Regions from separate parts of the Pseudomonas sp. TNT2022 ID642 genome, predicted to be linked through region 1. Evidence: predicted binding sites of a transcription regulator. Region 1 holds the regulator's gene; the other holds the start of a gene.
What was found. Region 1 encodes sigma-54, which starts transcription at its own class of promoters, with help from an activator protein. Its sites were predicted from a motif close to ANTGGCATNNANNTTGCTNT; they were not measured.
Positions count from the first base shown of each region.

Region 2: M5G26_RS27600 (flagellar basal body rod protein FlgF) is a predicted target of sigma-54. The motif match lies at 2,583-2,602, and genes of this name have one in related genera.

Region 1 is NZ_JAMDGW010000001.1:70,069-75,052, reverse strand. Features, by position in the region: gene M5G26_RS00330 (KdsC family phosphatase) at 1-334, shown strand, start outside; gene lptC (LPS export ABC transporter periplasmic protein LptC) at 343-915, shown strand; gene lptA (lipopolysaccharide transport periplasmic protein LptA) at 902-1,447, shown strand; gene lptB (LPS export ABC transporter ATP-binding protein) at 1,447-2,172, shown strand; gene M5G26_RS00310 (RNA polymerase factor sigma-54) at 2,360-3,850, shown strand; gene hpf (ribosome hibernation-promoting factor, HPF/YfiA family) at 3,924-4,232, shown strand; gene ptsN (PTS IIA-like nitrogen regulatory protein PtsN) at 4,245-4,709, shown strand; gene rapZ (RNase adapter RapZ) at 4,712-4,984, shown strand, end outside.
Region 2 is NZ_JAMDGW010000037.1:46,221-51,204, forward strand. Features, by position in the region: gene phhA (phenylalanine 4-monooxygenase) at 1-417, opposite strand, end outside; gene M5G26_RS27595 (sigma-54-dependent transcriptional regulator) at 792-2,357, shown strand; gene M5G26_RS27600 (flagellar basal body rod protein FlgF) at 2,657-3,397, shown strand; gene flgG (flagellar basal-body rod protein FlgG) at 3,443-4,228, shown strand; gene flgH (flagellar basal body L-ring protein FlgH) at 4,281-4,976, shown strand.

The DNA of each region.
Region 1 (4,984 bases):
CAAGACCCCGGTGGTCGAGCGTCGCGCGAAAAACCTCGGCATCCCGCACCTGTTTCAGGGGCGCGAAGACAAATTGGTCGTTCTCGACGGTCTTCTCGAGCAACTGGGCCTAAGCTATGAACAGGTCGCCTATCTCGGTGACGACCTGCCTGACCTGCCGGTGATTCGCCGCGTAGGCCTGGGCATGGCCGTGGCCAACGCTGCCGACTTCGTCCGCGAACACGCCCATGGCGTTACCCGCGCCCGTGGTGGCGAAGGCGCCGCCCGCGAATTCTGTGAATTGATCCTGCGCGCCCAGGGCCGCCTCGATGCGGCCAACGCCGCGTACCTGTGAGCCAAGCCATGTTCAGCAAAAAATTTCGTAACTTCCTGCTGTTCGGCTGCATCGCTGCGATTTTCGCAGCGGTCGGCTACTGGAATATCAGCCCGGAACGCTTTCTCGACAAACCACCGGTCACCTCGGTGGAAACGCCTATCGACTGGTATGCAACCAACACGCATACCCTGCAATACCTGCCGGATGGCAAGGTGCAGTATGAAATGACGTCCGAGAAAGCCGAGCACGTTAAGGCAACCGACGTCACGCTCGTGACCAAACCCGACCTGAACATGTATCGCGGAACAGAATTCCCGTGGCACGTGACCAGTGAGCGCGGTGAAGTGAATTCAGGCGGCACCGAAGTCGAACTGATCGATTCGGTACGCGTTGCGCGCACCGATGAAAAGAAGCGTGACATCCTGATCACTTCCACTCGCATGACCGTGTTCCCGCAGCAGGAATATGCGCAGACCGAGCAACCCGTTAGAATCGACGGCGCTGGCGGTGTATCGACTGGCGTTGGAATGAAAGCGTACCTGAAGGAAAGCAGGATACACCTGCTATCGAACGTAAGAGGACAGTATGAGGCTCGTTAAAACCCTCCCTATTTTGCTCAGTCTGGGCGCAGCACTGGGAAGCGTGAGCGCCTGGGCTCTGCCGAACGATCAGCAGCAACCTATCCGCATTCAAGCCGACGACGCCCAACTGGACGACAAGAACGGCATCGCCACCTATAAAGGTGATGTAATCATCACCCAGGGTTCGATGATCGTTAAAGGCAACACGGTGACCATGACTCGCGCGCCGAATGGCGATATCGACGTAGTGACCTCCGTGGGCAACCTGGCTTACTTTGAACAGTTGCAAACCCAGGGTGACACCAAACCGGTTCAAGGCTACGGCGTGACGATTCAATACCACGCCCAGCAAAACCGCGTCGTACTGATCGACAAGGCCAAGGTCGTCGACAAAGACGGCAACGTCACTCAGGGCGAGAAAATCGTCTACGACACCGTGAAGAAACTGGCCAGCGCCGGTCGCGCTACCGGCAACAAGGTCACCGAGTCGCGTCCGCGCATCGACATGGTGATCCAGCCGAAGAAGAAAACCGACGAGAAAACCCAGTAATGGCAACTCTGAAAGCTCAGCACCTGGCCAAGGCCTATAAAAGCCGCCAGGTCGTGCGTGACGTCAGCCTGTCGATCGACAGCGGCCAGATCGTCGGTCTGCTCGGCCCGAACGGTGCCGGCAAGACCACTTGCTTCTACATGATCGTCGGCCTGGTACAGGCCGATCAGGGCCGCGTACTGATCGACGATCTGGACGTCAGCCACCAGCCGATGCACGGTCGTGCAAAGGCCGGCATCGGCTATCTGCCGCAAGAAGCGTCGATCTTCCGCAAACTGTCGGTGGCTGACAACATCATGGCCATCCTCGAGACCCGTCAGGAACTCGACAAGGCCGGTCGCCGCAAAGAGCTGGAAAGCCTGCTGCAGGAATTCCACATCAGCCACATCCGCGACAACCTTGGCATGAGCCTGTCCGGTGGTGAACGCCGCCGAGTGGAAATTGCTCGCGCGCTGGCAACGGCACCAAAATTCATCCTGCTCGACGAACCGTTCGCCGGCGTCGACCCGATCTCGGTCGGCGACATCAAGCAGATCATCCACCACCTCAAGGCCAAGGGTATCGGTGTATTGATCACCGACCACAACGTCCGCGAGACGCTGGACATCTGCGAAACCGCTTACATCGTCAACGATGGTCAACTGATCGCTGAAGGCGATGCAGAAACCATCCTGGCCAACGATCTGGTCAAGGAAGTGTATCTGGGTCACGAGTTCCGCCTGTAAGCGTAACAGTGCCCGGTGCGCCGCCCGGGCGCTGTATCGATTCAAGCAGGAATTAATACGCTTTAATTGTTACAGCGCTCTAGGCAAACACTTCAGTTTCAGGCATATAATTTGCTTAAGTTTGGCGCTCCGGCGCCCTGTAGTGGATGGCGCATAGCGCCGGCGAATAAGGTGTTAAGCCCCTGCCATGAAACCATCGCTAGTCTTGAGAATGGGCCAGCAGCTGACGATGACACCGCAGCTGCAACAGGCCATCCGCCTGCTCCAATTGTCGACCCTGGATCTGCAACAGGAAATCCAGGAGGCTCTGGAATCCAATCCGATGCTCGAACGCCAGGAAGAAGGCGACGACTTCGACAATTCCGACCCCATGGCCGACAACGCCGAACAGAAGCCCATCGAAATCCAGGAACCCTCCTATCAGGAAACCGCACCCACGGTGGACAACCTTGAGGAAGGTGACTGGAGCGAGCGTATCCCCAACGAACTTCCCGTCGATACCGCGTGGGAAGACGTTTACCAGACCAGCGCCAGCAGCCTGCCCAGCAGCGACGATGACGAATGGGACTTCACCACCCGCACGTCCGCCGGCGAGAGCCTGCAAAGCCACCTGCTGTGGCAACTGAACCTCGCACCGATGTCCGACACCGATCGCCTGATCGCCGTGACCCTGATCGATTGCATCAACAATCAGGGCTACCTGGACGAAACCCTCGAAGAGATCCTTGAGGCGTTCGACCCGGAACTGGACATCGAACTGGACGAAATCGAAGCGGTCCTGCACCGCATCCAGCAGTTTGAACCGGCCGGCATCGGCGCGCGCAATCTCGGCGAGTGCCTGCTGCTGCAATTACGCCAGTTGCCAGCCAAGACGCCTTGGCTGGCTGAAGCCAAACGCCTGGTCACCGATTACATCGACCTGCTCGGCAGCCGCGACTACAGCCAGTTGATGCGGCGCATGAAACTCAAGGAAGACGAACTGCGCCAGGTCATCGAACTGGTGCAAAGCCTCAATCCGCGTCCGGGCTCTCAGATCGAGTCCACTGAAGCCGAATACGTCGTCCCTGACGTGATCGTGCGCAAGGACAACGAGCGCTGGCTGGTCGAGCTGAATCAGGAATCGGTGCCGCGCCTGCGCGTCAACGCCCAATACGCCGGTTTCGTCCGTCGCGCCGACACCAGCGCCGACAACACTTTCATGCGCAATCAGTTGCAGGAAGCCCGCTGGTTCATCAAGAGCCTGCAAAGCCGCAACGAAACCCTGATGAAAGTAGCCACCCAGATCGTCGAGCATCAACGCGGTTTTCTGGAGTACGGCGACGAAGCCATGAAGCCGCTGGTCCTGCACGACATCGCCGAAGCGGTCGGCATGCACGAATCAACGATTTCACGGGTGACCACACAGAAATTCATGCATACCCCGCGCGGTATTTATGAGTTGAAATACTTTTTCTCCAGCCACGTCAGCACCTCCGAAGGCGGCGAATGCTCGTCCACAGCGATCCGCGCGATCATCAAAAAACTGGTTGCAGCGGAAAATCAGAAAAAGCCGTTGAGTGACAGCAAGATCGCTGGTTTACTGGAGGCACAAGGCATTCAGGTGGCTCGCCGCACCGTCGCCAAGTACCGCGAATCTCTCGGGATCGCGCCTTCGAGCGAACGCAAGCGGTTGATGTAAGCCACGTTACAGCGTTCCAGTGGCAGGCTATCCAGCCTGCCGCTTTATGCACTGGCAACGAAGGAGAAGCTGTATGCAAGTCAACATCAGTGGACACCAACTGGAAGTGACCCAACCTCTGCGTTCCTATATCGAGGAAAAACTCCAACGACTGGAGCGCCATTTCGACAAGATCACCAACGTGCAAGTCACGATGTGCGTCGAAAAGCTGAAGCAGAAAATCGAAGCCACCTTGCATATACCCGGCAGCGAAGTGGTCGCCAACGCAGAAGATACTGATATGTATGCTGCGATCGACTCACTGACCGACAAGCTGGATCGCCAACTCAAAAAGCATAAGGAAAAGACCCAGAGCCTCCTTCAGGGCGCTACCGGTCGATAACCCCCCCACCCCATGATCCGACTTGAAAACATCCTGACCCCCGGCCGTTCCCTCGTGAACGTGCCGGGCGGCAGTAAAAAGAAAGCCCTCGAACAAATTGCCAACCTGATCGCCCGCGAAGTGCCGGATCTGGAGATGCAAGATGTCTTCGAGGCGTTGATTGCCCGTGAAAAACTCGGCTCCACCGGTTTTGGTAACGGCATCGCCATTCCTCACTGCCGTCTCAAGGGTTGCCAGTCGCCTATCAGCGCCTTGATGCACCTTGAAGCGCCAATCGATTTCGACGCCATCGATGGCGCCCCGGTTGACCTGCTGTTCGTATTGCTGGTCCCGGAAGCCGCCACCGATGCGCACCTGGAGTTGCTGCGTCAGATCGCCAGCATGCTCGATCGCAAGGACGTGCGCGATAAACTGCGCAGCGCTGCGAGCAACGAAGCCTTGTATCAGGTTGTCCTGGACGAGCAGAACGGGCACTAATCATGCGCTTGATCATCGTCAGTGGCCGCTCCGGCTCGGGTAAAAGTACCGCACTGGATGTCCTTGAGGACAACGGTTACTACTGCATCGACAACCTGCCGGCAGGCTTGCTGCCGGAACTGGCCGAACGTGCGCTGATTCACACTGAACTGGCGCAGCCGCTGGTGGCCGTGTCCATTGATGCGCGCAACCTGCCGAGCCACCTGTCGCGCTTTCCCGAGCTGCTTGAAGATGTGCGCAGCAAGCACATCCAGTGCGATGTCCTGTATCTGGAT
Region 2 (4,984 bases), on a different contig from region 1:
GGTGAATTCGGCGAAGTACGGGTTGGTCAGCAGCGGGCAGTGACCAAAGATCTCGTGGAAAATATCCGGCTCTTGCAGGTAATCCAGCTCTTCGCGGGTACGGATAAATGTCGCGACGGGAAACTGCTTGCTGGCGAGCAATTCAAAGAAGGTCTGGAAGGGAATCAGCGCCGGAACACGGGCGACCTGCCAACCGGTGGTCGCGCCGAGCACCTTGTTGATCTCGCCGAGTTGCGGGATGCGGTCGTGGGGCAGACCGAGTTTTTCGATACCGTCCAGATACTCCTGGCAGGCACGCCCTTCGATCACTTTCAACTGGCGAGTGATCAGCGTGTTCCACACCGCGTGTTCTTCGGCGGGGTAGTCGATAAAACCTTGCGCATCGGGCTCGCGGGCCACGTATTGCGTCTGCTTCATACTGCTCTCCTGCTAGGGGAATTCGTTCTTGTTATGTCCAGCGATGGACTCAGAATTACCTGAGAGCGGGTTGATGTGCAGCAGGTTGAATGGCCTGCGCGTGGGAAATTTCTCTTTAATTCGTAAAGTTATCGTTACGGTTTGGCGGATATCTCGCGTTTGTGGTGATTGGCGGGTTTGAAAAGGCGCTTGGCTGTCACATAATCTTGACAACTATCTGCGTGCCACCACAGAAAAGTCTGGCGCGGTCCCCCTGTAGGAGTGAGCCTGCTCGCGATAGCGGTGTTTCAGTCAGCATCAATATCAACTGACCCAAAGCCATCGCGAGCAGGCTCACTCCTACAGGTTTCTCATCGTTTATTCGGGCGATTTATATGCGCATCAAAGTCCACTGCCAGAACCGCATCGGCATCCTGCGCGACATCCTCAACCTGCTGGTGGCGTACGGGATCAACGTCGCGCGCGGTGAGGTCGGTGGCGAGCATGGCAATGCGATCTATCTGCACTGCCCGAACCTGATCAATATCCAGTTCCAGGCGCTGCGGCCGAAGTTCGAGGCGATTGCCGGGGTGTTCGGCGTCAAACGGGTAGGGCTGATGCCCAGCGAGCGTCGGCACATGGAGTTGAATGCGCTGCTCGGCGCGCTGGAGTTTCCGGTGCTGTCGATCGACATGGGTGGCTCGATCGTGGCGGCCAACCGTGCGGCGGCGCAGTTGCTCGGTGTGCGGGTCGATGAAGTGCCGGGGATTCCGCTGTCGCGTTATGCCGAAGATTTCGACTTGCCAGAGCTGGTGCGCGCCAACAAATCGCGAATCAACGGCATGCGGGTCAAGGTCAAGGGCGACATCTTTCTTGCCGACATCGCGCCGCTGCAATCGGAACACGACGACAGTGAAGCCATGGCCGGCGCAGTGTTGACCTTGCATCGCGCCGACAGAGTGGGCGAGCGCATCTATAACGTGCGCAAGCAGGAACTACGTGGCTTCGACAGCATCTTCCAGAGTTCGAAAGTGATGGCCGCCGTGGTGCGTGAAGCGCGGCGTATGGCCCCGCTGGATGCGCCGCTGTTGATTGAGGGCGAAACCGGCACCGGTAAGGAGTTACTGGCGCGTGCCTGCCACCTCGCCAGTCCGCGCGGGCAGTCGCCTCTGATGGCGCTCAACTGCGCCGGCCTGCCCGAGTCGATGGCCGAGACCGAACTGTTCGGCTACGGCCCTGGCGCTTTTGAAGGGGCGCGGGCTGAAGGCAAACTCGGCCTGCTGGAGTTGACCGCGGGCGGCACATTGTTTCTCGACGGCGTCGGTGAAATGAGCCCGCGCTTGCAGGTGAAGTTGCTGCGCTTTCTACAGGACGGTTGCTTCCGACGGGTCGGCAGTGATGAAGAGGTTTATCTGGATGTGCGGGTGATCTGCGCCACCCAGGTGGACTTGTCGGAGCTGTGCGCGCGCGGCGAGTTTCGCCAGGATTTGTACCACCGCTTGAACGTGCTCTCGTTACACATCCCGCCGCTGCGTGAATGCCTCGACGGACTGACGCCGCTGGTCGAACACTTTCTCGACCAGGCCAGTCGGCAGATCGGTTGCTCGCTGCCGAAACTGGCGCCGGCGGCGATGGATCGGCTCAGTCATTACCACTGGCCGGGCAACGTGCGGCAACTGGAGAACGTGCTGTTCCAGGCGGTTTCGCTGTGCGACGGCGGCACGGTGAAGGCCGAGCATATTCGTCTGCCGGATTACGGCGTGCGTCAGCCGCTTGGCGATTTCTCGCTGGAGGGTGGGCTGGACGAGATTGTCGGGCGCTTCGAGAAAGCGGTGCTGGAGCGGTTGTATTCCGAGCATCCGAGCAGTCGGCAGTTGGGTAAGCGGCTGGGGGTTTCGCACACCACCATTGCCAACAAACTGCGTGAGTATGAAGTCGGCAAAGAGTCGGGCAGCACGTGATCGTTCCCACGCTCTGCGTGGGAATGCAGCCCGGGACGCTCCGCGTCCCAAAGCGGACGCAGAGCGTCCATTGAGGTATTCCCACGCGGAGCGTGGGAACGATCATTCGAGGGATTGCCGCCAAGCGGCATAACACCGCCGGTTTTTCGACTTCGATACATTTCAAATTTCCCCTCATCATCCCCCAAGTCCTTTGTTTACCGGGCCTTTGTGCGCCAGAAAAAAGTTGGTCTGCAAATTGCTTATGGCTCAGCAGTACAGCGGTGGGCGGCAAACGTCCGGCATGCAGAGGAAAGAGTGTGGACAAGTACCTTTATGTGGCAATGACCGGCGCCAGCCAGAATGCGCTGGCGCAAAAGGCGCATGCCAACAACCTGGCGAACATCTCCACCAACGGTTTTCAGCGCGACCTGGAACAGGCGCGTTCGATGCCGGTGTTCGGTGACAGCTTTCCGGCGCGTGCGTTTGCCATGAGCGAACGGCCCGCCACCGATTTCACCCCGGGCTCGCTGGTGCAGACCGGTCGTGACCTCGACGTCGCGGTGACCGGCAACGGTTTCATTGCCGTGCAGAACCCTAACGGCGGCGAAAGCTACGTGCGCACCGGCAGCCTCAACGTCGACGCCCTCGGTGTTCTGCGCGCCGGCAACGGCATGCCGGTGATCGGCAACGGCGGTCCGATCGCCGTGCCGCCCGAGCAGCAGATCGAAGTCGGTGAAGACGGCACCATCAGTATTCGTGCGATGGGCGAAGGCCCGCGCGTCATGGCGGAAGTCGACCGGATCAAACTGGTCAACCCGGACATCAAGAACATGAACAAGGGCCTCGACGGCTCGATCTACACCAAGGACGGCCAGCCGGCGCAGGCCGATGCCAACGTCAAACTGGTGTCGGGTTTCCTTGAGTCGAGCAACGTCAACGCCGTCGAAGAGATGACCTCGGTGCTGGCCCTGGCCAAGCAGTTCGAGTTGCACGTCAAGATGATGAACACCGCCAAAGACGACGACCAGGCCATGGCTCGGGTCTTGCAGATCAGCTAATTATCAGAACGTCGCGCCGTAAAACAGGCGCACGAGGAGAATCGAATGCTTCCGGCTCTATGGGTTGCCAAAACCGGTCTGTCCGCCCAGGACACCAACCTGACCACCATTTCCAACAACCTGGCAAACGTGTCGACCACGGGTTTCAAACGTGATCGCGCCGAGTTCCAGGACTTGCTCTATCAGATCAAGCGTCAGCCAGGCGCCCAGTCGACTCAGGACAGTGAACTGCCGTCGGGTCTGCAACTGGGTACCGGTGTGCGCATCGTCGGCACCCAGAAAAACTTCACCGCCGGTAGCCTGCAAACCACCGAACAGCCGCTGGACATGGCCATCGACGGTCGCGGTTTCTTCCAGATTCTGCAGCCGGACGGCACCACGTCCTACACCCGCGACGGTACGTTCCACCTCGATTCCAATGGCCAGATCGTTAACGCCAGCGGTTTCGCACTGGAACCGGCCATCGTCATTCCGAACGATGCCCAGACCTTCACCGTCGGCCGTGACGGCACCGTGTCCATCACGGTTGCTGGCAACGCTGCGTCGCAGGTGATCGGCAACCTGCAAACCGCCGACTTCATCAACCCGGCCGGTCTGCAAGCCGTGGGCAACAACCTGTTCCTGGAAACTGCCGCTTCCGGCGCGCCGCAAGTCGGCACCCCGGGTCTGGCCGGTTTCGGTACCACCCTGCAGAACACCCTGGAAACCTCCAACGTCAGCACGGTTGAAGAGATGGTCAACATGATCACTACTCAGCGCGCTTACGAGATGAACTCCAAGGTGATCTCCACCGCTGACCAGATGCTCTCGTTCGTAACGCAGAATCTGTAATCAAGTCTATGAGGCGGCCATGAGGTCGCCTGCAACACCGTGAGGTAGGGTCATGAATCGCTTTGTATCTGTTCTGGCATTGAGTGGGGTCGTCTCGCTCGCGGGCTGCGTCGCTCCGACGCCCAAGCCCAATGACCCTTACTACGCCCCGGTGTTGCCGCGCACGCCGTTGCCGGCTGCGGCCAACAACGGCTCGATTTATCAGGCTGGCTTCGAGCAGAACCTGTACAGCGACCGCAAGGCTTTCCGGGTCGGTGACATCATCACCATCACCCTGAACGAGCGCACGCAGGCGAGCAAGAATGCCAACTCGCAGATGGACAAGAACAGCGACAACAAGGTCGGTCTGACCTCGTTGTTCGGCTCCAGCCTGACCACCAACAACCCGATCGGCGGCAACGACCTGAGTCTGAACGCCGGCTACAGCGCCGACCGCTCGACCAAGGGCGACGCCAAGTCCGGGCAGAGCAACAGCCTGACCGGTTCGATCACCGTGACCGTCGCTGACGTGCTGCCCAACGGCATCATCGCCGTGCGTGGCGAGAAGTGGCTGACGCTGAACACTGGTGACGAACTGGTGCGCATCGCCGGCCTGGTACGCGCCGATGACATCGCCACGGACAACACCGTGTCGTCGACTCGGGTCGCCGATGCACGCATCACCTACTCGGGTACCGGCGCATTTGCCGATACGAGTCAGCCAGGCTGGTTCGACCGTTTCTTCCTCAGCCCGCTGTTCCCTTTCTAGGTGGCTAC